One region of the Pseudonocardia sp. D17 genome, then DNA from elsewhere that is predicted to be linked to it. Evidence: riboswitches for the same ligand, from Rfam matches in the RefSeq annotation. Region 1 holds a riboswitch; each other region holds the start of a gene.
What was found. A riboswitch is a leader RNA that binds a small molecule or an ion and turns the genes downstream of it on or off. The one in region 1 is predicted to bind S-adenosylmethionine.
Positions count from the first base shown of each region.

Region 2: linked by a shared signal. The riboswitch ahead of PSD17_RS18660 (ABC transporter substrate-binding protein) and the one ahead of PSD17_RS08235 (aminotransferase class V-fold PLP-dependent enzyme) in region 1 are both predicted to bind S-adenosylmethionine.
Region 3: linked by a shared signal. The riboswitch ahead of PSD17_RS35005 (ABC transporter ATP-binding protein) and the one ahead of PSD17_RS08235 (aminotransferase class V-fold PLP-dependent enzyme) in region 1 are both predicted to bind S-adenosylmethionine.
Region 4: linked by a shared signal. The riboswitch ahead of PSD17_RS35055 (FAD-dependent oxidoreductase) and the one ahead of PSD17_RS08235 (aminotransferase class V-fold PLP-dependent enzyme) in region 1 are both predicted to bind S-adenosylmethionine.

Region 1 is NZ_BPRG01000044.1:22,913-30,147, forward strand. Features, by position in the region: gene PSD17_RS08220 (SMP-30/gluconolactonase/LRE family protein) at 1-227, opposite strand, end outside; gene PSD17_RS08225 (alpha/beta fold hydrolase) at 410-1,342, opposite strand; gene PSD17_RS08230 (FAD-dependent oxidoreductase) at 1,632-2,795, shown strand; SAM riboswitch class IV at 2,872-2,985, shown strand; gene PSD17_RS08235 (aminotransferase class V-fold PLP-dependent enzyme) at 3,027-4,448, shown strand; gene PSD17_RS08240 (NAD(P)/FAD-dependent oxidoreductase) at 4,657-6,024, shown strand; gene PSD17_RS08245 (bifunctional nuclease family protein) at 6,021-6,593, opposite strand; gene PSD17_RS08250 (flavin-containing monooxygenase) at 6,756-7,235, opposite strand, start outside.
Region 2 is NZ_BPRG01000113.1:107,526-114,760, reverse strand. Features, by position in the region: gene PSD17_RS18680 (iron-containing redox enzyme family protein) at 1-282, opposite strand, end outside; gene PSD17_RS18675 (CDGSH iron-sulfur domain-containing protein) at 279-503, opposite strand; gene PSD17_RS18670 (HemK2/MTQ2 family protein methyltransferase) at 496-1,143, opposite strand; gene PSD17_RS18665 (hypothetical protein) at 1,557-1,931, shown strand; SAM riboswitch class I at 2,192-2,286, shown strand; gene PSD17_RS18660 (ABC transporter substrate-binding protein) at 2,628-4,238, shown strand; gene PSD17_RS18655 (ABC transporter permease) at 4,341-5,291, shown strand; gene PSD17_RS18650 (ABC transporter permease) at 5,288-6,202, shown strand; gene PSD17_RS18645 (LLM class flavin-dependent oxidoreductase) at 6,252-7,235, shown strand, end outside.
Region 3 is NZ_BPRG01000257.1:53,495-60,729, reverse strand. Features, by position in the region: gene PSD17_RS35030 (ABC transporter substrate-binding protein) at 1-278, shown strand, start outside; gene PSD17_RS35025 (GNAT family N-acetyltransferase) at 330-1,058, shown strand; gene PSD17_RS35020 (DUF1684 domain-containing protein) at 1,107-1,919, opposite strand; gene PSD17_RS35015 (hypothetical protein) at 1,916-2,323, opposite strand; gene PSD17_RS35010 (LLM class flavin-dependent oxidoreductase) at 2,371-3,588, opposite strand; gene PSD17_RS35005 (ABC transporter ATP-binding protein) at 3,585-5,261, opposite strand; SAM riboswitch class I at 5,506-5,598, opposite strand; gene PSD17_RS35000 (MarR family winged helix-turn-helix transcriptional regulator) at 5,726-6,190, opposite strand; gene PSD17_RS34995 (alpha/beta hydrolase) at 6,306-7,235, shown strand, end outside.
Region 4 is NZ_BPRG01000257.1:62,699-69,933, reverse strand. Features, by position in the region: gene folD (bifunctional methylenetetrahydrofolate dehydrogenase/methenyltetrahydrofolate cyclohydrolase FolD) at 1-800, shown strand, start outside; gene PSD17_RS35060 (thiolase family protein) at 815-2,026, opposite strand; SAM riboswitch class I at 2,300-2,391, shown strand; gene PSD17_RS35055 (FAD-dependent oxidoreductase) at 2,614-3,789, shown strand; gene PSD17_RS35050 (LLM class flavin-dependent oxidoreductase) at 3,881-4,975, shown strand; gene PSD17_RS35045 (NtaA/DmoA family FMN-dependent monooxygenase) at 4,972-6,345, shown strand; gene PSD17_RS35040 (amino acid ABC transporter permease) at 6,511-7,235, shown strand, end outside.

The DNA of each region.
Region 1 (7,235 bases):
TAGAACGCGCCGTCGGGGCCGACCGCCGCGCCGTTCGGGCCGCCCCCGCACTCGGCGACGGTCGTCCGGGTGCCGTCCGGCGCGACCCGGGTGAGCCGTCCGCCCTTGATCTCGACGACCACGACCGAGCCGTCGTCCATCGCGATGGGGCCTTCGGGGAACTCGAGCCCGTCCGTCGCGACCTCGTAGGTCAGGTCGTCGTCGACCTCCGGCGCACCGCTGCGCATGTCGCCTCCTCGGGGACCGCGCCTGCCGCGACCGCGGCGGCGCGCTGCGAGCGTGCCGCCGTCCCCGGTGCCGGGGCCAGGGACCGGCGCGCGGGATCCCGTGACGATCCGTGCGGCACCGTCAGACGACGCCCCGGTGACCGAGGCCCGACGGGGGCCCGACCGGGGCCCGACCGGGCCGGTCAGGGCTGGCGGTGCGCCCGCGAGTGCCGCCAGCCGGCCAGCAGCGCGCGCAGGCCGGTGACCAGGGCGATCGGCTCGTCGACCATGACGTGGTGCGCGGCCGTCGGGATCTCGATGAGCGGGACGCCGCGGCCGAGCCGGTCGACGATCATCTCGCCCATGTCGGCCGGGACCAGCCCGTGCTCGGCCCGGAACAGCGCCACCCGGCAGCCCGGGACGGCGAGGTCGCCGGGCGCCATCGCGGTGCGCGCGAACATGGCCGGGTCGAACTTCCAGCTCCAGCCGCCCTCGACCGGGCGCAGCGAGTGCTCGGCGATATGCCGCACGACGTAGGGCAGCTCGCTGTCCTGGTCGGGCACCAGCCGGAAGTGGCTCAGCGCGTCCTCCCGGGTCGGGTAGACGCGCAGCGGGCCGAACGCCCGCCGCTCCCGCGCCGCGGTCTCCTCGGGCGTCTGCTCGCGCACCGGGGTGTCGACGACGACCGCGCCCGCCAGCTGCTCGCCGTGCCGCTGCGCCGCGACCAGCGCGACCATGCCGCCCATGCTGTGCCCGATCACGACGGGCATCGGACCGGTGCCGGAGGCCTCGGCGACGGCCATGACCTCGTCGGCCCAGCTCGAGAGCGCGTACCCGGCGGAGCGGCGGCCCGAGTCGCCGTGCCCGGAGAGGTCGACCGCGACGACGCGCCTGCCGTCGGGCCGGGCGAGCAGCGGTCCGATGTGGTCCCACCAGCGCGCGTGCGCGGCGCCGCCGTGCACCAGCACCAACCCGTCGCCGGGCGGGCCCCAGGCCCGGTAGCGGACGTCGACACCGTCGACCCGCACCTCGCCGGGCTCCGCCTCGGTCGCGACGGCGTCGGTGAACCACGCGGGGACGCCGGTGTCGGAACGCTGGGCGGCCGACGTCGATGCGGCAGGGACGGCTGCGGACACGGTGGGCTGCTCCTTCTTCGGGATGCCCGACCGTACGACACCGTGCCCGACGACGTCCCGCCATGGCCGCTCCGCGACCGGACACGTGCCCCACCCGGGCTGCGACGCTTGACACAGTCGGACCGGGCAGGTTGAGTCGGGGCGGCCCGTCGCGGGGTCCCCGGACGGACCACCGCGGTTCATCCGCCCTCCTCCCGACGGTCCCACGGTGCGCTGCAGGCGCACCAGGGCACAGCGCGGCCGACGACTGTCCGCTCCAGCACGTCCCGTCGACCGCCCGGAGGGCCACATGACCCCTGCACCCGATGCGCGAACCCAGCCGGGACGGCGGGCGGCGTCGGTGGAGGTGGTCGTCATCGGGGGCGGTGTCATCGGCGCCGCCGCCGCCTGGCAGCTGGCCAGGCGCGGGCACGACGTGCTCGTCCTGGAGAAGGACGAGCTGGGCCACCCTCGCGTCACCTCGCACGGCGCGACCCGGATCTACCGGCAGAGCCACACCTCGCCCGCTCAGGTGGAGCTGGCGGTCGAGTCGCTGCACCGGTGGCGCGAGCTGGAGCACGAGACGGGCGCGGCGCTGCTGCACCTCACCGGCGGGATCGACCACGGCGACCCCGTGCGCACCGCGGCCGTGGCCGCATCGCTTGCCGCGCACGGCATCCGACACCAGTGGCTCGAGCCGGCCGAGGCCTCGCGGCTGTGGCCGGGGCTGCGGTTCGACGGGCCCGTGCTCCACCAGCCGGACTCGGCAGGCCGGCTGCGCGCCGACCAGGCCGTCGCCGCGCTGACGGCCGCGGCCATCGGGCGTGGTGCCACGGTGCGGCACTCGACGCCCGTCGAACGGGTCGACGTGCTGGACGACGACCTGGCCGAGATCACGATCCCCGGCGGGACCATCCGGGCCCGCCGGGTCGTGCTCGCCGCGGGCGCCTGGACCGCCGGGCTGATCGGCGACCTCGTGGCCTTGCCGGCGCTGCGCGTCACCGAGGAGCAGCCGACGATCTTCCGTCCCGTCGGCGCGACGCCGTGTGTGGTCGGCGACGTCCGGTGGCCCACCCTGATCCACCACATCGGACCCGCGCAGGGGTGGCCGGCCTCGGTGTACGGGATCGGGGTGCCCGGGATCGGGGTCAAGGTCGCGTTCCGTGGGACGGGCCCCGACTGGCAACCCGACGTGCGCGATCCGCGGCCGGAGCCCGCGCAGCTCTCGCGGCTGCAGCGCTACGTCGAGCACTACCTGCCGGGCCTCGACGCCACCGACCCGGCGCCGCGCTCGTGCACATTCGTGTCCACACCGGACGCCGGGTTCCTCGTCGACCGAACCGGTCCGCTCGTGGTCGCCGCCGGCTTCTCCGGACACGGGTTCGCCGTCGCGCCCGCCCTGGGGCGCATGGTCGCCGACCTCTCCGCCGACGCGCCGACGGCCCGCACGCTCAGCCCCGCGGCGAGCCGCTGACCCGACTCACACCGCCCGGAATGTGACCGCCGCCACGGTTGCGCACCCGTCGGCCCGCCCCGTACGGTCTCGCTCAGGTCAAGAGCGCCAGCGTCAAGCCCCGGCTCGCTGGCCGGCAACCCTCCTCCGCGGCGGGGTGCTCCGGGTGACGACCAGGCCGTCGCGGAACGCGCGTCGGCAAGCGCGGACCCGCCGACACGCCCCGGGTCCCTGTTGGACCGGAGGTCCGTCGTGTCCGTTGTGCTCCAGGCCGCCCGCCCCACCGCGCCCACCGTCCCCGCCGACGTCGCGGCGCACGCTCTCCCGGCCCCCGCAGCCAGCTGTCTCCCGGCCCTCGTGGGCACCGGGCTGCCGGTCCCGCTCGTCGACGGCACGACCGTCGCGCACGCCAACCTGGACCTCGCCGCGAGCGCCCCGGCCCTGCGCTCGGTGGCCGACCGGGTCGCCGCGCTGCTCCCGTACCACGCGAGCGTGCACCGCGGCGCCGGCTACGCGTCGACCGTCTGCACCGCTGCGCTCGAATGGGCCCGCACGACCGTCGGCCGGTTCGTCGGCGCCCGCTCCGACGACGTCGTCGTCTTCACCCGCAACACCACCGACGCGCTGAACCTGCTGGCCGGGGCGGTGCCCGGCGCGGTCCTGTGCCTCGACGTCGAGCACCACGCGAACCTGCTGGCCTGGCGCGGCGGCGAGCACCGGGTGCTGCGCGCGGCGGCCACCGTCGACGCGACCCTCGCCCAGCTGCGGGCCGCTCTCGAGGCCCGGCCCACGGCACTCGTCGCGATCACCGGGGCGTCGAACGTGACCGGCGAGGTGCTGCCGCTCGCCGAGATCGCCGACCTCGCCCACTCCCACGGGGCCCGCCTCGTCGTCGACGCGGCTCAGCTGGCCCCGCACCGCCGGGTCGACATCGCGGCGACGGGCATCGACTACGTCGCGCTCTCCGGCCACAAGCTCTACGCGCCCTACGGCACCGGCGCCCTGGTCGGCCGCCGCGACTGGCTCGACGTCGCGACGCCCTACCTGGCGGGTGGCGGCGCCGTCGTGCGGGTCGACGCCGTCGGCGACGGCTCCCCCGCCGAGGTCACCTGGACCGCCGCCCCGCACCGGCACGAGGCCGGGACCCCGAACGTCCCCGGTGCCGTCGCGCTCGCCACCGCGTGCGAGGCGCTGGACGCCGTGATCGACGAGGCCGCTCCCGCCCACGAGCGTGCCCTCTCCGAGCGGCTCGACGCCGGCCTCGCCGACATCCCCGGCGTCCGGACCCTGCGGATCTGGCACGACGCGCCCGACCGGGTCGGCGTGCACAGCCTGACCGTCGACGGCTACCCGGCGGCCCTCGTCGCCGCCTACCTGTCCGCCGAGCACGGGATCTCGGTGCGCGACGGCAAGTTCTGCGCGCACCCGCTGCTGGCCCGCCTCACCGGCTGGGCCGAGGGTGCGGTCCGGGCGAGCCTGGGCCTGGGCACGACGGCAGCAGACGTCGACCGGCTCCTCGCCGCCCTGCGCACGCTCGTCACCGACGGCCCGGGCGTGGCCTACGAGTGCGTCGACGGGCGCTGGCTGCCGACGGCCGACGGCCGGGACACCGACCCGCTCGGCCTGGGCATCGGCGACGAGGTCACCGGCGCCGGGCGCGGCTGCGGGCACTGACACCCGCCCTCTCCCGCGCGGCCGCCTCCCGGCCGGATCCTCCGGTCGGATCCGCCGTCCGCTTTTCGACCCCTCGACGCACGGGTAGGCGCCGGAGAATCATCGGCGCGGACCGCGCGGCCCCGACGGCCTCCGGTCCGACGGCGGTCCGACGACGAGCGCGGGGGATGCAGTGGGCGCAACGGGGAACGGCACGCCGGACGTCGACATGTCGAGGAACGGCCGGCCCGGGAACGGGCCGGTGACGACAGGGTCCGGCGGCTGCGGCACGGGCGGACGGCCGCGGATCGTGGTGATCGGCGGCGGGTTCGCCGGCTTCGCGGCCGCGAAGGGGCTGACCGCACGGCTGCCCGACGCGGAGGTCGTCGTCGTCAGCTCGACCGACTACTTCCTCTACCTCCCGCTGCTGCCCGAGGTCGCGACGGGGGTCCTGGACCCCAGGAGGGTGTCGGTGCCGCTGTCGACCGCCCTCCCCAAGGCCGACGTGGTCCTCGGCAAGGTCGACGCGATCGACCTCGACGGGCGCACCGTCGGGTGGGTCGATCCCGAGGGCGGCCGCGGGGAGACGTCGTGGGACCGGCTCGTGATCGCGGCGGGCAGCGTCAACGCCCTGCTGCCGATCCCCGGCGTCGCCGAGCACGCGCACGGGTTCCGCGGCATCGCCGAGGCGGTCTACCTGCGCGACCACCTCGTCCGCCAGATCGACCTCGCCGCGGTGACCACCGACCCGGCCACCCGCGACGCCCGGTGCACGTTCGTCGTGGTCGGCGCGGGCTACACCGGTACCGAGGTCGCCGCGCAGGGCGTCCTGTTCACCGAGCAGCTGCGCCGGGCGCACAAGGCGTTGCGGGGACAGCGGGTGCGCTGGCTGCTCGTCGACGTCGCCCCACGTGTGCTGCCGGGCCTGGACGAGCGGCTCTCCCGTTCGACCGACCGCGTGCTGCGCGAGCGCGGCATCGAGATCCGCACGGAGACCTCCGTCGAGGAGGCCCACGCCCGGGGCGTCCGGCTGACGGGCGGTGAGGACGTCGCGAGCCGCACGCTCGTCTGGTGCGTGGGGGTGCGGCCGGACCCGCTCGTCGCCGGGCTGGGCCTCGAGACCGACAAGGGCAGGCTCGTCGTCGACGACCGGCTCGTCGTGCCCGGACACCCCGACGTGACGGCCTGCGGGGACATCGCCGCGGTTCCCGACCGGACGCGTCCCGGCGAGCTCACCGCCATGACCGCCCAGCACGCGCAACGCCAGGGCGCGCTGGCCGCGCGCAACGTCGCCGCCTCGCTGGGCGTCGGCGAGGCCCGGAGCTACAAGCACCACGACCTGGGGTTCGTCGTCGAGCTGGGCGGCCGCGACGCCGCCGCCAACCCGTTGGGGATCCCGCTCTCCGGGCTGCCGGCGACCGCGGTCACCCGCGGCTACCACCTGCTCTCGATGCCGGGCAACCGCACCCGGGTGGCCGTGGACTGGGTGCTCGACGCGGTGTTCGGCCGGCCCGCCGTGCAGCTGGGCCTGGTCCGGGGCTCGGCCGTCCCGCTGACGACGAGCGAGCCGCAGAAGCAGCCGGAGCGCTCCGGTTAGTCCTTCTCGCCGCCCGCCGGATCCTCGCCCGACGGGCCGAAGTCCTCCGGCGAGACCGAGTCGAGCATCCGCCGGAACTCCTCGACCTCGGCCTTCTCCGCCGGATCGAGGTCGGGCCCTGCGGGCGCGGCCGGATCGTCGGCGACGTCCTCGTCGTCGGGGTCGGCGCCGGTCAGGTCGAGCAGCTGGACCGGGGCGGCGCCCGCCTCGAGCACGTCCTCGGTGGCCTCGATGGGCAGTCCGTCGCGGACCGCGAGGGCGACGGCGTCGGTCAGCCGCGACGACACCCGCGTCTCCCGGTCGAACTGCAGCTCCGCGTGGTAGATGCCGTCGCGCAGCTCGGTGATCCGGACCCGTTCGAGCCGCCGCCCGAACGCGTCGACGACATGCCGGATCAGGTCGTGGGTCTGCGGTCGCGGCGGGTCGACCCCCTGACGTTGCAGCTCGATCGCCGCCGCCTCGGGCAACCCGATCAGCACCGGGAGCTGCCGGCGCGCCCCGGTCACCTCCCGCAGGAGCAGGACGGGCTGCGTCCCGGCCGGGTCCATGCCCACTGCGACCACCGTCATCTCCGGCACGCTGTCCTCCCCGTCCTCGCGTTCGGCGTCAGCGGATACCCACCCTGCACCCGTCCGACGCGCATCGGGAAGGGAATGACCGCGCCGAGGTGGCCGCGCCGGCACAGCAGGTCACGGAACGGACATTTCCGTCGACGAGCGGGTCGTGAGCGGTCAGGTCGCGGCGTGCTCGGGCAGGGGTGTCGTCACGAACTCGGAGAGATCCGGCTCGCGGGTCATCGCCCAGTAGTCGACCAGCCGCCAGGGCGAGTTGGTGACGATGCGCCCCTCGGCGTTGCGGTACCAGTTCGTCATGCCCGGGTGGGTCCAGACGAGCTCGGCGTGCGCCTCGTCGACGCGGCGGTTGTACTCGTCGCACACCTCGGGCCGCACCTCGACGGTGCCGATGTCGCGTTCGAGCATCGTCACCAGCATCCGGGAGATGTAGCCGACCTGGCACTCGGTGTGGAAGATGACGCTGCCGCCGTGCCCGAGGTTGGTGTTCGGGCCGTAGACCATGAACAGGTTCGGGAAGTCCGGCACCGTGATGCCCAGGTGGGCGCGGGCGTCGTCGTCGCCCCAGATCTCCCGCAGCGAGCGGCCGGACCGGCCGCGGATGTCCATCGGGGAGAGCATCCGGCGGCTCTGGAACCC
Region 2 (7,235 bases), on a different contig from region 1:
CCGCAGCGCCGCGAGGAAGACCTGCTCCAGCTCCCGGCGCAGGCCGAGGACCGCCGGGTCCCACTCGCGGTCGTCGTCGACGCCGGCGAACCCCCGGTAGTGCAGCTCGTAGCAGCAGTGCAGCGCGAGCTGCAGGTCGTCGCCGTAGGGGTCGGCGTCCGCGGTGTCGACGGCGGGGACCGGATCGCCGCGCAACGCGGCGACGACGGCCCCGGACAGCGGTCCGCGCGGCGTGGGCAGCTCGGGCGCCGCGGTACGGGGGCGGTCCAGCGTCCCGGTCATGCCTCACGTCCTTCCTGTCGCACCTTGCGCCGGTGGCTCGCGTCGCAGATCGGGTAGCGCTTGCTGCGGCGGCAATGGCACACGGCGGTGACGGCGCGGTCCGAGCGCACCCGCGACCCGTCGGGCAGCTCCAGCTCGACCGGGCCGCTGACCAGAGCCGGGCCCTCCTCGGTCAGCACGATGCGGGTCGGCTCCGGCCGCCCGAGCCGGTGCTCAACCACGACGGGCCTCGACGACGACCAGCTCCTCGAGGTGTGCGCCCGGCTCGATGAGACCGCTGCGCTCGAGCAGCTGGGCACGCGAGCGCATCACCGGCCCGAACGGGATGCGCGCGCGGTCGACGACGTCGGCCGCCAGCCCGGCGGCGGCGAGCCGCTCGAGCGTGCGCTCGGGGCCGCACACCGCGGAGTGCACCAGCAGCAGCGTGCCGTCGTCCTCGAGGTGCTCGGGCGCGCCGTCGCAGATCCGGTCGAGGATCGCGCGCCCGGTCGGGCCCGCGTCCCAGCTGCGGCCGCGGGTGTGCCGGGGCAGGACCGAGGTCTCCGACGGCACGTACGGCGGGTTGGCGACGATCAGCCCGAACCGGCGGCCGCGCACCGGCTCGTACAGGTCGCCGCGGTGGACCCGGACGGGTGTGCGGTGCAGCAGGAAGTTCAGCCGCGTGGTGGCGACGCAGCGTCGGGAGAGGTCGACGGCGGTCACGGACTGCGCCCCGGCCCGCGCGCCGGTGAGCGCGAGCGCCCCGGTTCCGGTGCCGAGGTCGAGGACGTGCCGCCCGTGTGCGAGCTGGGCGACGCGGCCGGCGAGCAGGTGGGTGTCGGACTGGGCCTTGTACACCCCGGGAGGACAGAGAAGGATCACGTGCGGTCCTCGGTGCGGACGGGGGTCCGCGCGGACCCGTGGACGACGGCAGGCATATCGGTCCATACCCGGCTCGGCGGCGCTTAAGCCTGTTCCCCGTCGGCCGCCGCTGCATCCCGTCGCCGGCGGCTCCGTATCGACACTCCGGTATTGACACCCCGCGGGCCTCGCTGCCTACAGTGGCAGCAGACCCATCCAGAGCGGCCGAGAGACCCGGCTCGACGACGCCGCAGCAACCCCCCGCCCCGTGCGGGTGCGGGTGCTCCCGCCGGGGTCGATGGAGGACGTCATGGACGGCACCCGGCCGGCGTTGTCGCGGCGTCGTCACGTCGACTTCGGACGCACGGAGGCCGCGCTCTGTCGGTGACCCCGCCCGCCCCCCCGGTCACCCCTCCCGACATCGGAGCAACGCCATGTCCGTCGACGCCGTGCCCACTCACACCCCGCCCACTCACACCCCGCCCACTCACACCCCGCCCATCCACACCCTGCCCGCACCTGCCCGCTCGATCTCCGCGGAGCCCTCGCCACGGGAGCGGCGCCGCGCGCACATCGCCGCCCGGCTGCTCGACGGCCTCGAGTCGCTCCTGGAACGCAACCGGGCGCTGCTCGGTGACCCGGACGCGGGTGCGCTGCACGTCGAGCTGATCGCGGCGGAGGTCGCGCACGAGCTCGCGATCGCCCGCGCGGCGTTGCGGCGCGCGCCGGCGCTGCAGCCGCCGCGGCCCACCGGCCCGGCCGGCGCGCCGAGCACCCCGGCCGTGCCCGGCGAGCCCACACGACCCTGATCCCGCCCGCGGCGGGCGCCGCGACGCCGGCGGCCGGGCAGGCGCCCGGCCGCCGACGGGGCCGTCGCGTCCCGAGCCGAATGTCCGGCGCATCGGCGACCGCATCCCGAATCGTCCTGCGGAATGGGATCGGGGCCGCGGTGTTCGGACAGGTCGATCCCGTCGACACCGCGTTTCGGTCCGTGTGTGTCACATCGTCGCCCGGAGGATTGACGCCGCCCGCGTCCATGTACGTAGAGTGCAGAAGTTCCTCCGGGGACACACCATCCAGAGCGGCCGAGAGACCTGGCTCGACGACGCCGCAGCAACCCCCCGCCCGAGCGGGTGCGGGTGCTAAAGCCGGGAGCGATGGAGGATGCGATGTTCCTGGGAGTGCGGCGGTTGCACGTCGACCTCAAGCGCACGGCCGGAGCGGTCTGTCGGGTCTGACGACCCTGGCCCGTCCACGCTCGTGCACGAGAGGTCACCTCATGGCCCACCTCCGTCTCGCCGTCGCCCTCGACGGCGCAGGATGCGCAGCGAGTACACGGGCTCGACCCTGCGCGACAACCTCGGCCTGCACCCGCCCGTGGGCCTCGGCGAACCACACCGGCCACGCGCCGTCCTGACCCCGAACCCGTCCGACCGCCGACCACGACCGGCCCCGTCCGGCCCACCCGCCGACGGGGACGCTCCCTCCCGAAGAAGGAACCACCGATGACCGCACGATCGCGCCGGGCAGCGATGTTCCCGGCCCTCCTCGCCGCCGCCGCACTGGTGCTGGCCGCCTGCGGCGGGGGGAGCTCGGGAACGGAGGCCGACGCGGGTCCGCCGCGGGCCGGCGGCACGCTCACCTTCGCCGTCGGCAGCGACGCGGGCTGTGTCGACCCCCAGCAGGTCGCGAGCAACGACACGATCTACTCCGTGCGTCAGCTGGTCGACTCGCTGACCGACCAGGACCCGAGGACCGGAGAACTGAAGCCGTGGCTGGCCACGGCGTGGCAGACCTCCCCGGACGCCAGGAGCTTCACCTTCACCCTGCGGACCGGGGTCACGTTCTCCGACGGCACCCCGCTCGACGCCGCGGCGGTGAAGGCCAACTTCGACCGCATCCCGTCGCTCGGGGTCCGCGCGGCGCTCGCGAAGGGCTACCTCGCCGGGTACGCGGGGACGACGGTGCAGAGCCCGACGCAGCTCACCGTGAGCTTCACCCAGCCGAACGTCCAGTTCCTGCAGGCAACCTCGACCCACAGCCTCGGGATCCTGTCGCCGGCCTCGGTCGCCAGGTCCGACGACGACCGCTGCGCCGGTGTGATCGGCTCGGGTCCGTTCACGCTGCAGAGCTATGTCAAGAACGCGTCGATCACGCTCGCCAAGCGGCCGGGCTACGACTGGGGCTCGTCGCTGTTCGCCCACCCGGGCGAGGCGTACCTCGACACCCTGCGGTTCACGATCGTGCCGGAGTCCGGTGTCCGGACCGGCTCGCTGCAGTCCGGTGAGGTCGACGCGATCGGCAGCATCGGGCAGCAGGACGAGGCGCCCCTGACGGGTGCCGGCGACCAGCTGCTCGCCCGCTCCAACCCGGGAATCGTGTTCGGCATCGGGTTCAACCTCAGCAAGCCCGTCGTCGCCGATCCCGCTGTGCGACAGGCTCTGTCGTTGGCGATCAACCGCCAGGACATCGTGGGCGGGGTCTTCCCGTCGCAGACCAGGGCGGCGACCAGCGTGCTGGCCTCGACGACGCCGTCCTACGCCGACGAGTCGGCGCTCGTCGTCTTCGACGCGGCCAAGGCGCGGTCCGTCCTCGACGCGGCCGGCTGGGTCCCCGGGCCCGACGGCATCCGCGCCAAGGACGGCCAGGAGCTCACGATCCCGGTCACCTACGCCCCGGTCGCCGGGACCAACCAGCCGGCGCTGGAGCTGATCCAGCAGCAGGCCAAGGCCGTCGGCATCGACATCCGGATCCAGCAGGTCCCGGTCGCGCAGCTGGCGAGCCAGCAGGCCGCGGGCGACTTCACCGCACTGTGGGGCAACCTGACCCGGGCCGATCCCGACCTGCTGCGCAGCCAGTTCTCGGTCGCCGGCTCCAACTTCTACCGGATTCCGCAGAGCCCGCTCGAGCCGGTGCTGGTGGCCCAGGCGGGCGAGCCGGACCCGGCCGAGCGCACCCGGCTCGTCGGCCAGGCCCAGCAGCTGTTGCTCACGCAGGGCTTCTACGTGCCGGTCGTCGAGCTGACGACGGTGCTGGCGGTGGGGCCGACCGTGCACGGCGTCACGTTCGACGCGTCGTCGCGCATCCAGCTGCACGACGCGTGGAATTCGGCCTGACGGTTCGAGGAACGGAGCTCGTCGTGCGCGGGGGAAGTGACCCGGGGGAAGTCGTGATAGGGGGAACGTCGTGACCGTGCCGACCGAGCGGGTGACCCCGTCGTGACCCGGTACCTGGTGCGGCGCATCGTCACCGCGGTCGCGGTGCTGTGGGCCGCCTACACCGTCAGCTTCGCCGTGCTGTACCTGTTGCCCGGCGACCCGGTCACGACGATGGCGAGCGGCGGGCTCGACGGCGAGCCGCTCTCGCCCGCCGCGATCGAGGCGCTCAAGGCGCGCTACGGCTTCGACCAGCCGGTGGTCGTGCAGTACGGCAACCGGCTGTGGGAGGCGCTGCACGGGAACCTGGGCACGTCCATCCAGACCGGCGAGGACGTGCGGAGCGCCGTCCTGGCGGCGTTGCCACCCACGCTGCAGATCGCGCTCGGCGGCCTGCTCGTCGCCGTCGTGCTGGGCACCGTGGTGGCGGTCGTCGCGACCTACACACGGTTCCGCTGGCTGCGCCAGGGCCTCATGGCGCTCCCGTCGCTGGCGGTCTCCCTGCCGGTGTTCTGGGTCGGGCTGATGCTGGTGCAGATCTTCGCGTTCGACCTGCACCTGCTGCCGTCGGTGGGGTCGACCGGCTTCCGGTCGCTGGTCCTGCCGTCGGTGACGCTCGGCCTGCCGACGGGCGCGCTGGTCGCGCAGGTGCTCGCGAAGAGCCTGCAGACCGCGCTCGACGAGGCGTACGTCCAGACCGCACGGGCGAAGGGCGTCGGGCGCGGCGCGATCCACCTGCGCCACGCGCTGCCCAACGCCGTCATCCCGGCGCTGACGGTGCTCGGCTACGTGGCCGGCAACCTGCTCGCCGGGACGGTCGTGGTGGAGACCGTCTTCACCCGGCCGGGACTGGGCCGGCTCATGGTGCAGGCCGTCGGCGTCCAGGACATCCCGATGGTCCAGGGGATCGTGCTGTTCTCCGCGGTGGTGTTCGTGGGCGTCAACCTGCTGGTCGACCTGGTGTACCCGGTGCTCGACCCGAGGATCACGAGGGGGGTGCCGGCGACCGCATGACCGAGCTGCTGATCAGGCCGGACTCGACGGAGGCCGCCGCGCCCGCGGGCGTGGCCCGGTCCGAGCCGTTGTCGCGCAAGGAGCGGCGCCGACGGTTGCTGCGCTTCCTCGGCCGCAGACCGGGGCTCCTCGCTGCGGTGGTCGTCGTGGCGCTGGTGCTGCTCGCCGCGTTCGCGCCGGGCGTGCTGGCGCCGGGCGACCCGAACGTCGGGGTCGTCGCCGACAAACTGCGCCCGCCCAGCGGCGCGCACGTGTTCGGGACCGACTACCTGGGCCGCGACCTCTACACACGCGTCGTGCACGGCGCGTCGCTGTCGCTGCAGGCGACGCTGATCGCCGTCGCGGTGGCGCTCGTCGTCGGCGGGCTGATCGGCCTGCTCGCGGGCTTCGTCGGCCGCTGGGTCGACGAGGCGCTCATGCGCGTCGTCGACGTGCTGCTGTCGATCCCGGCGATCCTGCTCTCGCTCGCGCTGATCACCGCGCTCGGCTACGGCACGGTGAAGGTGGCGATCGCGGTGGGGGTGGCCAGCGTCGCGAGCTTCGCCAGGGTGATGCGGGCGGAGACCCTGCGCATCCGGCAGTCGACCTACGTCGAGGCGGCCAGGGCGATCGGCACCCGCCGGCACGTGACGCTCGCGCGGCACGTGCTGCCCAACGCGGCCGGCCCGGTGCTGGTGCTCGCCGTGCTGGAGTTCGGGCTGGCGATCCTCGCCATCTCCTCGCTGTCGTTCCTCGGCTACGGCGCGCCGCCGCCCGCGCCGGAGTGGGGCTCGCTGATCGCCGAGGGTCGCAACTACCTGGCGACGTCGTGGTGGCTGTGCGCGCTGCCGGGCCTGACGATCGCCGCCACCGTGCTGTCGGTCAACCGGATCTCCCGGGCGCTCGACGGGGAGTGGGCGCGGGCCCGATGAGCGCACGGCTCGTCGACCGCCGCCCCGGCCACACCGGAGAAGGGGTTCAATGAGGTTCCAGGTTCTCGACATCGTCCCGCACACACCGCACCCGGTGACCGGGGAGATCGTCTCGGTCCACGAGCGGCTGCGCCGGGTCGTGGAGACCGCGGTGCTGGCGGAGCGTCTGGGGTTCGACTCGTACGCCGTCGGTGAGCGGCACGCGGGGGAGTTCGTCTCGTCCGCACCCACGGTGCTGCTCGGCGCGCTGGCCCAGGCCACGAGCCGGATCCTGCTCTCGACCGGGGTGACGGTGCTCTCGCTGCTCGACCCGGTCCGCGTCGCGGAGGACTACTCGACCATCGACCAGCTCTCCGGCGGCAGGCTCGAGATCGTGATCGGGAAGGGCAACGAGGACAAGCACTTCCCGCTCTTCGGGCTGGAGCTCGCCAAGCAGTACGAGTACCTCACCGAGAACTACGAGCTGCTGCGCCGGCTGCTGCGCGAGGAAGGGGTGTCGTGGAAGGGCACCCACCACGCGGACCTCGACTCGGTGACGACGCACCCTCGCCCGTTCGACGGCCCGTTCCGGATCTGGCACGGGTCGGCGACGTCCACCGTCGCGGTCGACCTCGCCGCGAGGTGGGGCGATCCGATCTTCTCGGCGAACGCGTTGCAGCCCAGGGAGAACTACCTGGTGCTGATCGAGCGCTACCGCGAGCAGCTGGTGGCCAACGGGCACGACCCGGCCGTCGGCTACGTCGGCTCCGGCTCGGGCGGGCTGTTCCTCGCCGACACCGACGCCGAGGCCGTCGCGCAGTACCGGCCGATCTACGAGGGGTTCGCCGCGAAGATGCGCGCCGCGCACGCCGGCGACGACCGGCCGGGCAAGGTGACGTCGTTCGCGACGATCGAGGAGGCCGTCGCGCACGGGCCGGCGCTGGTCGGGACGCCGGAGCGGGTGGCGGAGAAGATCGTCGACTACCACAAGTCGTTCCGGCACGACGTGCAGTCGGTGTCGGTCAACCCGACGCTGCCCTACGCGCAGCAGCAG
Region 3 (7,235 bases), on a different contig from region 1:
CCAACCCGAGCGTCGCCTACCACGTCACCCAGACCGCGGGCACCCCGACGCCGACACGCAGCGCGGGCAAGTACTCCGGAGCGGGCGCCTCCCTCCAGGGCCTGATCTGCGCGACGACGAAGAAGGGTAACGGCCTGGCCAAGCCCGTCGCCGACGCGATCAACCACCTCATCCAGAATGGCCAGTACGCGGCCTGGCTCGACACCTGGAACCTGGCGAACGAGGCAGTCCCGACCGCCCAGATCAACCCTCCGGGCCTGCCGCTCAGCAACTCCTGACGGCACGCGCGCGACGCCGCGCCGCCCCGCACGACGCACGGAAGGAGCGGGATGACCATCCCGTCCGAGGTCCGGCCCGAGTCCGCGTCCGACGCCGACGCGGAGCGGGTGCTCGACAACCCCGCCCACGCCTCCCTGTCCGGGCCGCACCGGCGGTTCGCCCAGGTGCACGGCCAGGCGCTGCGCTACCACCCCGACGTCTCGGTGTTCACCGCGCTGCCGAGCGCGGCGGAGCCGTCGGCCTGGGCGGACCTCGCGGTGCTCGCCGGGCCGGGCGCGACGTTCGCGCTGTCGGCGCAGGACCCGGCCGCGGTCCCCGCCGGCTGGGAGGTGCTGGACTCCGGGCGCGGCGTGCAGCTCGTCGACGACGGCCTGCGGACCGCTCCCGACGAGGAGGCGGTCCGGCTCGGCGCCGCCGACGTCCCGGAGATGATGGCGCTGGTCGCGCTCACCGAGCCGGGGCCGTTCGCGGTGCGGACCGTCGAGCTCGGTACCTACCTGGGCATCCGGCGCGAGGGCGCGCTCGTCGCGATGGCGGGCGAGCGGCTGCACCCGCCGGGCTGGACCGAGATCAGCGCCGTGTGCACCCATCCCGACTTCCGCGGGCAGGGCCTCGCCACCCGGCTCGTCCGGGCCGTCGGCCACGGCATCCGGGAGCGCGGCGAGACACCGATGATGCACGCGGCGGCCTCGAACACCAACGCGATCCGGCTGTACCTCTCGATCGGGTTCCGGCTGCGCCGGGAGACGACGTTCATGGCCGTCCGCACCCCCGCATGACCTCTCGTGAGTGCCGACGGTCGCCAGGGCGACCATCGGCACTCACGGTCAGGCCGCGAGGTCGGGGCGGGGCGGGTTCTTCTCCCCCGCCTCGACGGGCACCGTGATCACGTTGCCTGCGGGCGGCAGCGGGCAGGTCGCGTGCGCGGTGAAGGCGCACGGCAGGTTGGTCACCCGGTTGAGGTCGATCGTCACCGTGCCGTCGCGAGCCGGGTCCGCCACGAGCACGTGGCGGCCGCCGCCGTAGGTGCTCGTCCCGGACGTGGCGTCGCGGAAGTGCAGGTTCAGGCCGCCGTCGAAGCCTCGGAGAGCGGCGAGCCGCTGCGGCACGCCGTCGACGTCGAACACGACCTCGCCCACGGTCTCGAAGCGGTGCGTGAGCCCCTCGACGACGGCGCCGACCGTGATCGGCCGCGGCGCGTCGTAGGGCTCGAAGCGTCCCGGCCGCACCCACCGTTCCTCGACCGGGAACGTCGGCACGCCCGTGAACGCCGTGCGCGTCACGGCCTGCGGGTCGCGTACCCGCAGCGCGTAGGAGTCGGTGCGGCGGATGACCTCCACCTTGCGCTCGCCCAGCCCGACCAGGACGCCGGGCAGCCCGTCGACCGGTTCGACGCGCACGGTGCCCGTCACGTGCGCGTCGTCGACCGTCACGTCGGCGCCCTCGGGCACGGTGATCTCGACGCCGCCGTCGCCGGTCGCCCGCCACGTCCCGGGCAGGTCGGGGAACGCCGCGGGCGTCGCGTCGAGCCAGTACAGGCCGGTGAGGCTGAGCCAGCCGTGCGGCGTCGCCAGCAGCTCCTCGCGGGCGTCGTGCCAGGCCTGCCAGTCGGCCGCGAGCCTGTTCTCCGTGGTGGTCATGCGGGTGTCCTCCGGTGGTGCTCGGCCGCGGGCGCGGCGGGTCGGGTGAGGGGGCGCAGGCCGAGGTGCTCGCGCAGGGTCGTGCCCGAGTACTCGGTGCGCCGGCTGCCGCGGTCCGGGAGTTCCGCGACCGCGGTGTCGACGAACGCGTCGCGGCCGCCCGGGATCTGGTCCGGGACGAGGACGGACCCGTCGCAGGCACCCTCCTGGACGGCGCGGTCGATCTCGGTCGCGGCGGGGTCGCGCCGGTCCTGCGCGACGGCGCGCCGGCCGTACCTCGGCCGGCGTACCCCGACGGCCTCGTCCGCCGCCTCGGCGTGGGCGTCGCCGAGTACGGTCGCCGCGACCGGCAGCACGACCAGGTCGTCGGGCCGGCGGCGGTGGCGCGCGACGCGTCCCTTCACGTTCTCAGAGAACTCGCGGCGGGCCGCGAAGCTTCCCGGCCGGCGGGTCACCGCAGCGCCCCGGCCGCTGCCGAGGCGGCGGAGCGACGCGCCCACTCGGCCGCGAGCAGCTCGTGGCTCGCGACCCGGTCGGCGTGGTCGGTGGTGATCGTCGTGACGAGCAGCTCGTCGGCCCCGGTGGCGCGGACCAGGGTCTGCAGGCCGTCGGCGACCCGCGCGGCCGAGCCCACGAACTGGGTGCGCACACGGTCGGCGACGGCCGCGCGCTCCTCGGCCGTCCACTCCCGGGCCAACGCCTCGGCGGGCGTCCGGTAGGGCCGGGCGCCGCGCCCGGTGCGGATGCCGAGCACCCACTCGCCGTAGGGGGCGGCGAGCTCGCGGGCCCGGTCGTCGGTCTCGGCGACGACGACGTCGGCCGACACCATGACGTGCGGGCGGTCGAGCCGGTCCGACGGCCGGAACGCGGCGCGGTAGGCCTCGACCGTCTCGATCGCGGTGTGCGGCACGATGTGGTAGCTCGCCGCGAACGGCAGGCCGAGGGCTCCGGCCGCCTCCGCGCTGGCGCCCGGGCTCGACCCGAGGACCCAGACGTCGACGTCGACCCCCTCCGCCGGCAGCACGTGCAGCGGCGTCCCGGTCGCGTCGCGCGCGGTGCCGTCCAGGTAGGACAGGATCGCGGCCACCTCGCGCCGGTAGTCCTGCGGCGGCGAGTCCGTGCTGATGCCGAGCAGCTCGGCGAGCGTCACGAACGCCGTCAGGTCGGCGAGGTACCTGCCCGGCTGCGGGACGAGCAGGCCGTCGACGACGCGCTCGGGTGCCGGCTCCCGCGTCGGCGCGGCCCCGGTGCGACCGGCGGCGTGCATCGCGAGGATCTTCTGCAGGTCGAACCGGCCGAGCCCGATGTCGACGCGCCCCGGGTGCAGGGCCGCGACGGTCCCGAACTGTTCCGCGACCTGCAACGGGGCCGTGTGCGGCAGCTGCACCGCCCCCGAACCGACGCGGATCGTGCGCGTCGCGGCGGCGAGCAGGGCGACCAGTACGGGGGTCGACGACGACGCGACGCCCGTGGCGAGGTGGTGCTCGGCGACCCAGTAGCGCAGGTACCCGGCGCGCTCGGCGGCCTGCGCCAGCTCGACGGTGTGCCGCAGCGCGTCGGTGGCGGTGCCTCCGGCCGGGACCGGGGAGAGGTCGAGCACCGACAGTGGGACCGGCCCGCAGGAGGACGGCCCGGAGGACGACGGCCCGGAGGACGACGGCGCGCTCATGAGGCTGCGTGAACCTTTCGCGAACGGCTGCCGGCGACGGCCGCCAGCAGCTCACGGGTGTAGTCCTCGCGCGGCGAGGCGAAGAGCTCCTCGGTGGAGGCGAGCTCGAGCAGCGCCCCGTCGCGCATCACGCCGACGCGGTGGGCGATCCGGCGCACGACGGCGAGGTCGTGGGAGATGAACAGGTACGCGAGGCCCTGCCCGGCCTGCAGCTCGGCCAGCAGGTCGAGCACCTGCGCCTGGACGGAGACGTCGAGCGCGGAGACCGGCTCGTCGCAGACGACGAGGTCGGGACGCAGCGCGAGCGCCCGCGCGATCGCGACCCGCTGCCGCTGCCCGCCGGAGAGCTCGACGGGCCGGCGCGCCAGCACCGACGCCGGGAGCGCGACCCGGTCCACCAGCTCCGCGACGCGCTCGCGGCGCTCGGCCGGCGTGCCGACCCTGAAGGCGCGCAGCGGCTCCTCGACCACGTCGGCGATCGTGAAGCGCGGGTCCAGCGACGCGTACGGGTTCTGGTACACCAGCTGCGCCCGGCGCCGCAGCTCCCGCCACGCGGCACCGCGGACCGTGGTGACATCGGTGCCGTCGAACTCGACGGTGCCCGAGGTCGGATCGGCCAGCCGGAGCACGAGCCGCGCGGTGGTCGACTTCCCCGATCCGGACTCCCCGACCAGCCCGAGGGTCTCGCCGCGACGGATCTCGAAGCTCACCCCGTCGACAGCGCGGTGCACCGCCCGGCGGCCGGCCGAGCGCGGCAGCGGGAAGTCCTTGACCAGGTCGCGGACCACGAGCAGCGGTGTCTCGTCGGGCGCCCCCGACACCGCAGGGGTCGCGACCACGGGCCGGGCCGGCGCGCGGGCCGCGGCGGTCGCGCTCGCGAGGCCGGGTGCCGCGGCGAGCAGCCTGCGCGTGTAGGGGTCGGTCGGCCCGGCGAGGATCTGCTCGGTCGGCCCCTGCTCGACGAGCCGCCCACCGGACATGACCGCGATCCGGTCGGCCCGGTCGGCCGCGACACCCAGGTCGTGGGTGACGAGCAGGACCGCGGTGCCGGACTCGCGCGTCAGCTCCTCGAGGTGGTCGAGGATGCGCCGCTGGACGGTGGCGTCGAGCGCGCTCGTGGGCTCGTCGGCGATGAGCAGCGCGGGGCCCGCGGCGATCGCGATGGCGATCAGCACCCGCTGGCGCATGCCGCCCGACAGCTCGTGCGGGTACTGCCGGGCCCGCACGCCGGGGTCCGGCAGGCCGGCCCTGGCGAGCAGCTCCTCGGCCGCCACCGGGGCGCTGCGCCGCGTGGCCAGGCCGTGCACCCGCAGCGCCTCGGCGACCTGCGGCCCGATGCGGCGCACCGGGTTGAGCGACACCGTCGGGTCCTGCGGGACGAGCCCGGCGACCCGGCCCCGGACCGTGCGCATCGCCTTCTCCGAGCGGCCCAGCACCTCCTCGCCCGCGAGCCGCACGCTGCCGGCACCGACCGTGGCGTTGGCGTGCAGCAGGCCGACGACGGCGTGGGCCAGCGTCGACTTGCCCGACCCCGACTCCCCGACCAGCGCGAGCACCTCGCCCGGCGCCACGTCGAGCGACACCCCGCGGAGTGCGGGCAGCGAGGCGCCGGCCGCCCGGTAGGAGACCTCGAGATCCCGGACCCGCAGCAGCGGGTCGGTGGACCCGTTCACGCGCGCACCTCCGTCGCGGTCCGAGGGGCGCGCGGTGGCCGGATCAGGGCGGTCGGGTGCATCGATGTCGGGTCCTTCGGGCGAGCCCGGGTGGAGCGTGCCCGGCGCGGCGGGACCGGCGGGGAGCGGACGAGCCCGGGACGTGGGCAGGGCGGACGAGCCGGTCAGCCCCGACAGCTCGCGCTCGTCACCCGCAGCAGGTCGACGTGGAGCCGGTAGGCCCCCCGGTAGGTGCTCACGACCGCCTCCATCGTTCCCGGCATGAGCACCCTCGCCCGGTCACGGGGGGTTGCTGCGGCGTCGTCGAGCCAGGTCTCTCGGCCGCTCTGGATGGTTCCGACGGTCGCCCGTCGTCGTCCGACAGTACGAACCCGATCCCCACCGGTGTCAATCCGGACATCTGCTCCCACCATGCGGGACGACACCGGTACGCCCCGAGCCAGCGCGGATGCACCCGGCCCGGGTCATCCGGTGGCGGGGCTCACACGCTCGGCGGTGAACGCGTGCACCGACCGGGTCAACGTCCGCAGCCGCTTCCGCAGGTCCTCGCGCTCGGCCGCGGACAGGCCGAAGGCCGTACCCATCTGCGTCGGGACCGCGGCGGCCCGGGACCGCAGCGCCTCCCCCTCGGCGGTGAGTACGACGTCGACACCGCGCTCGTCGTCGGTGCGGCGGTGGCGCTCGACCAGCCCCAGCGCCGCGAGCCGCTTGAGCAGCGGCGTGACGGTGCCGTAGTCGAGCTCGAGAGCAGCGCCGACCTCCTTGACCGAGCAGCGGCCCCTGTCCCACAACAGCAGCATCACGAGGTACTGCGGATAGGTCAGCCCCAGCTCCTCGAGCAGCGGCCGGTAGGTGGCCGTCACCGCACGCGAGGCCGCGTAGATCGCGAAGCACAACTGGTCGTCGAGGAGCAGGGACTCGTCACTCACGTGTCCCACAGTAGCACGCGCCACATTAACTTGTGCACAAGTTAGTTGGGCAATAGCTTTCTCGCTGTGAGGCCGCGGCCGACGTCGCGGACACATCGAGCGATCGGAGCAGACGATGAGCGAGAACCCGGTACTGGAGCCCGCCGCACAGGCGTTCGTGGACGCCACGGCGACGCCGCCGTTCCTCTACCAGCTCGACCCGGCCGACGGCCGCAAGGCGGTCGACGACGTCCAGTCCGGCGACACCCCCAAGCCCCCGGTCGACGAGGAGTGGGTGTCCGTCGACGGTGGCCCGACCGGTCCGGTGGACGTGCGGATCGTCCGACCGCAGGGATCGACGGGCGCGCTGCCGACCCTGCTCTACATGCATGGGGGCGGCTGGGTCTTCGGCAACGCGCACACCCACGACCGGCTCGTCCGCGAGCTCGCGGTCGGCGCCGGGGTCGCGGTGGTGTTCGTCGAGTACACGCCCTCGCCGGAGGCGCGCTACCCCGTCGCGATCGAACAGGGTTACCGCACGGCGCAGTGGATCGGCACCGACGGCGCGGCGCACGGGCTCGACGGCACCCGGCTCGCCGTGGCCGGAGACTCGGTGGGCGGCAACATGACCGCCGCGCTGACGTTGCTGGCCAAGGAGCGCGGCGACGTCCGGTTCGCCGCCCAGCTGCTCTTCTACCCGGTCACCGACGCGAACTTCGACACCGGCTCCTACGAGCGGTACGACACCGGTTACTTCCTGCACCGCGAGGGCATGCGCTGGTTCTGGGACCAGTACACGACCGACCCGGCCGAGCGTGCGCAGATCACCGCGTCACCGCTGCGGGCGACGACCGAGCAGCTGGCCGGCCTGCCGCCCGCGCTGGTACTCACCGACGAGGCCGACGTGCTGCGCGACGAGGGCGAGGCGTACGCGAACAAGCTGCGCGCCGCGGGCGTCCCGGTCACCGCCATCCGCTACCTCGGGATGGTGCACGACTTCATGATGGTCGACGCGCTGCGCGACTCCGGTGCCGCGCAAGCCGCGATCGACCAGGCGGTCCGGACC
Region 4 (7,235 bases), on a different contig from region 1:
CGACGCAGGTCGCCTCGATGGCCGAACCGCCCGGCCTGGCGACGCTGCTCGTCGGGGACGACCCGGCGTCGGAGATCTACGTCCGCAACAAGCGACGGCTGTGCACCGAGGTCGGGATGCGCGACCTGCACCGCCATCTGCCCGCCGACGTCACCCAGGCCGAGCTCGCGTCGACGATCGCCGGGCTCAACGCCGACGCCGCCGTGACCGGCATCCTGCTGCAGCTGCCGCTGCCGTCGCACCTGCGCCCGGCGGACCTGCTGGAGCTGATCGACCCGGACAAGGACGTCGACGGGCTGACCGAGGCCAGCGCGGGCCGGCTCGCACTGGGCAAACCGGGATTGCGGCCGTGCACCCCGTCGGGTGTGGTCCACATCCTCGACCGCGCGGGGGTCGAGCTCAAGGGCAGGCACGCGGTCGTGGTGGGCCGGTCGAACCTCGTCGGGAAACCGCAGGCGCAGCTGCTGCTCGAACGCGACGCGACCGTGTCGGTCTGCCACCGCCACACCGCGGACCTGGCCGCGATCACGCGCACCGCCGACGTGCTGGTCGTCGCGGCGGGCGTGCCGCACCTCGTCGGCGCGGACGCCGTGAAGCCCGGCGCGACGGTGGTCGACGTCGGCATCCACCGCACCGAGGCAGGGTTGTGCGGTGACGTCGACACCGCCGCGGTGGCCGAGGTCGCCGCCGCGGTCACCCCGGTGCCGGGCGGCGTCGGACCCATGACGATCGCCATGCTGCTGTGGAACACGGTGGCGGCCGCCCGCCTGCAACGGGTGGGCGGAACCGCCACGGTGTGAGGCCGCGCGCCGACTCAGCCCAGGCGCTCGTAGATGGTGGCGTTGGCGGTGCCACCCGCCTCGCACATCGTCTGCAGCCCGAAGCGACCGCCCGTCTGCTCGAGGACGCCCAGCAGCGTCGTCGCGAGGCGGGCGCCGCTGGCGCCGAGGGGGTGGCCGATCGAGATCGCGCCCCCGTTGACGTTCACCCTCGCCGGGTCCGCGCCCGTCTCCTTCAGCCACGACAGCACGACGGGCGCGAAGGCCTCGTTGACCTCGAAGGCGTCGATGTCGGCGATCGAGAGCCCGGACCTGGCGAGCACCTTCGCGGTGGCGGGGATGACACCGGTCAGCATGTAGACCGGGTCGTCGCCCACCGCGACCGCGGTGTGGATCCGCGCCCGTGGCGTCCAGCCGTGGGCGGCCGCGACCTCGCTGGTGGTGATCAGCAGCGCGGCCGACCCGTCGTTGTACGGGCTGGAGCTGCCGGCGGTGACCTTCCAGTCGATGTCACCGAAACGCTCGGTCCAGCGCTCGGCCGCGAACGGGGTCCGCAGTCCGGCGAGGGCCTCGAGGGTCGTCCCGGGCCGGACGGTCTCGTCGACGTCCAGGGTCGACACCGAACCGTCGGGATGGGTGACCTTCAGCGCGGCCACCTCGGCGGCGAACCGGCCCTCCCGCCACGCGGTCGCGGCGCGGACGTGGCTCAGGTGGGCGAACTCGTCGAGCTCGGCGCGGGAGAGCTCCCACCGTCGCGCGATCAGCTCGGCGCTCACGCCCTGCGGGACCAGCCCACCCGGGTAGCGGTCGGCGATCGTCGGTCCGTGCACGTCGACCTGCTTCCCGCCGACGGTGAACTGGCTGCCGATCGGGATGCGACTCATCGACTCCACCCCGGAGGCGACGACGATGTCGTACGCCCCCGCCACGACCCCCTGCGCGGCGAAGCTGATCGCCTGCTGGCTGCTGCCGCACTGGCGGTCGACCGTCACGCCCGGCACCGACTCGGGCAGCCCGGCGGCCAGCGCGGCGTAGCGCGTGGTGTTGCCGCTCTGCTCCCCGACCTGGCCGACCGCGCCGCCGATGACGTCGTCGATCTCGGCCGGATCGAGGCCGTCCACCCGCGCCAGCAGGCTGCGGATGGCGTGCGCGTGCAGGTCCACCGGATGGACGTCGTGGTATGCCCCGCCCGGCTTGCCCTTGCCCAACGGCGTCCGCACCGCCTCCACGATCACCGCGTCCCGCATGGCCACCTCCGCCTCGTCGCAGCGGACCGATCGGTCCGTGACGTCGAGGGTGCGCTCCGGGGACGACGCGTTCAAGACATGGGGGACCGATCGGTCCGTCTCGTTGCTCACATTCGTGCATTCGGCCGACGCCCGGCGCGCCACGGCGACGCGGCCGGCGTGCCAAGTGGCTCGCAATGACCGGACATTCGAGCGGTACCGAACGAATGCGGTGCACACCACATCCCCGTCCGGCGTCTTGACAGCGATGCGGCCCGCCGCGTTCAGTTGAACCGTCCATCCAGAGCGGCCGAGAGACCGGGCTCGTCGACGTCGCAGCAACCACGCGCCACCGCGCGGGGTGCTAACGCCCGGAACGATGGGAGTTCCCGTGCGCCGAGCGTGCCCGCCCGCCCCTGCGCCCGGTCCCGGCGTGCTGACCCGGCGCCGCCACCTCGACCTCTGCCGCCTCCGCGCCGCCGCCGGTCGCTGACGGTCGTCAGTCCCCCGGCCGACGGGCCGGACCGCGCTCGGCGCCCCCGCGTTCCGGGGCCGCCGTCCGCCGTCCCGGCCCCGGTGCCGTCCGTCCGGATCCGCCTGGAGGCAGCATGTCCCGACCCGCACTCGTCCCTGCAGCCCGCTCGGCCGTGCCCGGTCCACCATCCGATGTGGACGTCGTCGTCGTGGGTGCCGGCGTCGTCGGCGCGGCAACGGCCTGGCAGCTCGCGAGCCGTGGCGTCGAGGTGCTGCTCGTCGACCGCTTCGGCCCGGGGCACAACCGTGGCGCGTCGCACGGGACCAGCCGCATCTACCGCCAGACCTACGTCGCGGCGCCCTACCTGCGGCTCGCGGTCGAGGCCTTCGAGCTGTGGCGATGTCTCGAGGACGTCACCGGCGCGGCGTTGCTCCAGGTCACCGGCGGTGTCGACCACGGGGACCGCTCGGCGACGACCGCCCTCGCCGGCTCCCTCGCCGCGCACGGCATCGCCCACCACTGGCTCGACCCGCAGCAGGCCCGCGAGCGGTGGCCGGGCATGCGTTTCTCCGGGCCGGTCCTCGTGCAGCCCGACCGGTCCGGCCGGTTGCACGCCGACCAGGCCGTCGCCGCGCTGGCCGCCGCCGCGGTCGGCAGCGGGGCCCGTCTGCGTCACCACACGACGGTCGAGCGGCTGTCGGTACGCGGGACCGACCGCGTCGACGTCGAGACCTCGCAGGGGCGCATCCGTGCCCGCCGGGCCGTCGTCGCGGCCGGTGCCTGGTCGACCGGGTTGCTCGACGGTCTCGTCGACCTGCCGCCGCTGCGCGTGACGCAGGAGCAGCCCGCCCACTTCCCCGTGCGCGGCGACGACCCGTGCGGTCCCGTCGGGCGGACCGGACCCGCGTGGCCGACGTTCGTCCACCACACCGGCCCGGCCGACGGCTGGCCGTCCGGGGTGTACGGCCTCGCCGCACCGGCCCACGGTGTGAAGGTCGGCTTCCACGGGGTGGGCCCGGTGTGCGACCCCGACCGCCGGACGTTCACCGCCGAGCCCGGCCTGCTGCACCGGCTGCAGGACTACGTCGCGCGGCACCTGCCGGGGCTCGACGCCGACCACCCTGAGCCGGTGAGCTGCACCTACACCTCGACCCCCGACTCCGGGTTCTTCCTGCGCGCGCACGGCCCGCTCGTCGTCGCCGCCGGCTTCTCCGGACACGGCTTCAAGTTCGCGCCCGCGCTCGGCCGGGTCCTCGCCGACCTCGCCGCGGGCGCGGCCACGGAGTCCCCACTCGCCGCGGTTGGTTGACCGAACCGGTCGATCGACCCGCCTCGCACCGAGTCCTCGCAACCGAGTCCTGGACACCCTCTTCGACACCGACGCCCACCGAAGGACCACCATGCCCACCGACCGCCCCCTGCACCTCGCCGTCGAGCTCGACGGCGACGGCGCGCACCCCGCCGCCTGGAGGCGGGCCCGGCACGCCCCCGACCGGCTGCTGACCGCGGCCCGGGTCGAGCGCGTCGTGCGCAACGCCGAACACGCCGGCTTCACCCTCGCGACGTTCGAGGACTCCCTCGCCCCGCCGTCGCGCGGCGCCGATCTCGCCGGTCGCATCGGCGCCGTCGAGCGGGCCGCGTTCGTCGCCCCGCTGACCAGCGTCATCGCGGTGGCACCCGTCGTCTCGACGACCTACACCGAGCCGTTCCACGTCGCCTCCCAGCTGGCGTCGCTGGACTTCGCCGCGGCAGGACGCGCGGGCTGGGTCGTGGCCACCAGCGACGACGCCTCGGTCGCCGCCGCGCTCGGCCGGCCCGCCGTCACCGACCCCGACGGTCTGCGCCGCGAGGCCCGCGACGCCGTCACCGTCAACCGGGCGCTGTGGGACTCCTGGGAGGACGACGCGGCGATCCGCGACGTCGCCACCGGCCGCTACCTCGACGTCGACAAGCTGCACTACGTCGACTTCGTCGGCGAGACGTACTCGGTGAAGGGCCCGGCGATCGTGCCGCGGCCGCCGCAGGGCCAGCTGGTGGTGCTCGCCGCCGACGGACTGCTGCCGCCGGACCTCGTCGACGTCACGCTCGTCGACGAGCCGACCGTCGACGACGTCGGCGCTGCGGCGCGGCGCGCGGCCACCCCGCGGGTGTTCGCCGAGGTCGAGGTCGTGCTCGACACCGCCGACGGGGATGCGGTCGACCGGCTCTCCACGCTCGACGCCCACACCCCGTGGCCGGCGGCGCAACGGCTGCGCCACATCGGTTCCGCCGCGGGGCTGGTCGCCCTGCTCACCGACCTCGCCCGCGTGGTCGACGGCGTGCGGCTGCACGTCGCCGTCCTCGACGAGGACCTGCCCGAGCTGTCGGCGCGGGTCGTGCCCCCGCTGCTGCGCGCCGGGGTCGTGAGCCGGCCGGTCGCCGGCTCGTCGCTGCGCACCACCCTCGGGCTCCCGCGCCCGGCCAACCGGTTCGTCCCGCAGGAGGCATCCGCGTGAGCACCGTGTCCGACGACGTGCCCTACCCCGACGCGACGCTCCATCTCGGCGTCTTCTTCCAGGGCGTCAACCACTGGACGATCTGGACGCAGCCCGAGAGCGGCTCGCAGATCGACTTCACCTCGTTCCGGCGGATGATCACCACCGCCGAGCGCGGCCTGTTCGACGCGTTCTTCCTCGGGGAGGGGCTGCGGCTGCGTGAGGCGGGTGGACGGATCCACGACCTGGACATCGCCGGGAGGCCCGACGCGATCACCCAGCTCGCCGCCCTGACGGGGCTCACCTCGCGGATCGGGCTCGTCGCGACGCAGAACACCACGTACAACGAGCCCGCCGACCTCGCACGACGGCTGAGCAGCCTCGACGTCCTGTCCGGCGGGCGCGCCGGCTGGAACGTCGTGACCACCGACAACGCGTGGACCGGCGAGAACTTCCGCCGCGGGGGCTTCCTCGACCACGCCGACCGCTACGTGCGGGCCGAGCAGTTCCTGCACGTCGCCCGCGCGATGTGGGACGCGTGGGACGACGACGCCGTCGCGACGTCGGCCGAGGCCGCGAGCTGGTCGCGGCCGGGTGGCGTCGTACCGGTGCGGGCCCGCACGTCGCAGTTCGCGGTCGACGTCACGCCGGTGCTGCCACGCAGCGAGCAGGGCCACCCGGTGATCTTCCAGGCGGGCGACTCCGCCGCCGGCCGCGACTTCGCCGCCCGCAACGCCGAGGTGATCTTCTCGGCGCACGGCGGCGACTTCGACGACGCGCTCGCGTTCGCCACCGACATCCGGTCCCGGCTGCGCGCGGTGGGCCGGCCGGCCGACGACATCCGGATCCTGCCCGGCACCTCGATCGTGCTCGGCGACACCGAGTCGGAGGCCGAGGAGAAGCGCCGCTGGATCACCTCCGAGCAGGTCACCGGCGCGACCGCGCTGAACATCGCGAGCCAGATCTGGGGCATCGACCTGACCGACCGCGACCCGGACGGGCCCCTCCCGGAGGAGGCTCCGGTCGTCGCCGAGCGGACCGGGGCGATGGGCTCGCGCCGCTGGGACGACCAGGTCGCGCTCGTGCAGCGCTGGCGGGACGTCGCCGCCGAGCAGAAGCTCTCGTTGCGGGAGACCGCCGCGGCTCTCGAGCCCCAGCGCGGGCACACCGGCACGCCGGCGTCGCTGGCCGACAGGTTCGCCAGGTTCGTCCGGCACGGCGCCGTCGACGGGTTCAACGTCTCGCCGATCTTCACCCCCGACGGCCTCGACGACATCGTCGACCGGCTCGTGCCGGAACTGCAGGAGCGCGGGGTGTACCCGACCGAGTACCGGGGCACGACGCTGCGGGAGCACCTCGGGCTGCGCGACCCGCTGACCCGCCGCGGCTGACCGTGCCGATGAATGGTCCGAACAATTCGGAGCGGTTTCGGGAGAAAACATGCCCGGGGCCGCGCACGCCCCCGCCCCGATCGGCCCGAATTCGACATCGGGTCCCCCTGCGCTGCGCGCGACCTTTCGCCGGCGCTTTCCTGCCCTTTTCCTGGAGCCAGCACAATGGGCGAAATCGGCGATTCGCGGCCGGAACCCGCCGCGCGCACCGGCACCTCTCTCCGTGATCCGCGGCCCGCGGACACCGGGCCGGCACCCGGGCCCGCATCGGCACAGCGCGTCGTACCGCTGCGCCATCCGGGGCGGTGGGTCGCGACCGTCGTCGTCCTGGTCGTACTCGCCCAGATCGGGCACGGGCTGGTCACCAACCCGTACTTCCAGTGGGACCGGTTCGGCTACTGGTTCCTCCGGCCGGTCGTGCTCGAGGGCCTGCTCATCACGCTGAAGGTGACCGCGCTCAGCGCGGTGTTCGGGCTGCTGGGTGGCGTCGTGCTCGCGCTGTGCCGGCTCTCCCGCAGCCCGGTGCTGCAGCTGGTGAGCTGGGGCTACGTGTGGCTCTTCCGTTCCGTGCCGCTGATCGTGCTGCTGCTGTTCCTCTACAACTTCAGCGCGCTGTACCCGTCGCTCGGCCTGGGCGTCCCGTTCGGGCCGACGTTCGTGCAGTTCGACGAGACGGCCCTGGCGACGGAGATCGTCATCGCGGTCGTCGGCCTGAGCCTCAACGAGGCCGCCTACGCGGCCGAGGTCGTGCGCGGCGGCATCCTCTCGGTCGACCAGGGCCAGCACGAGGCCGCCGCGGCACTGGGCCTGCCACGGCGCTACCAGTTCCGCCGCATCGTCGCCCCGCAGGCGCTGCGCTCGATCGTGCCCAACTACGTCAACCAGCTCAT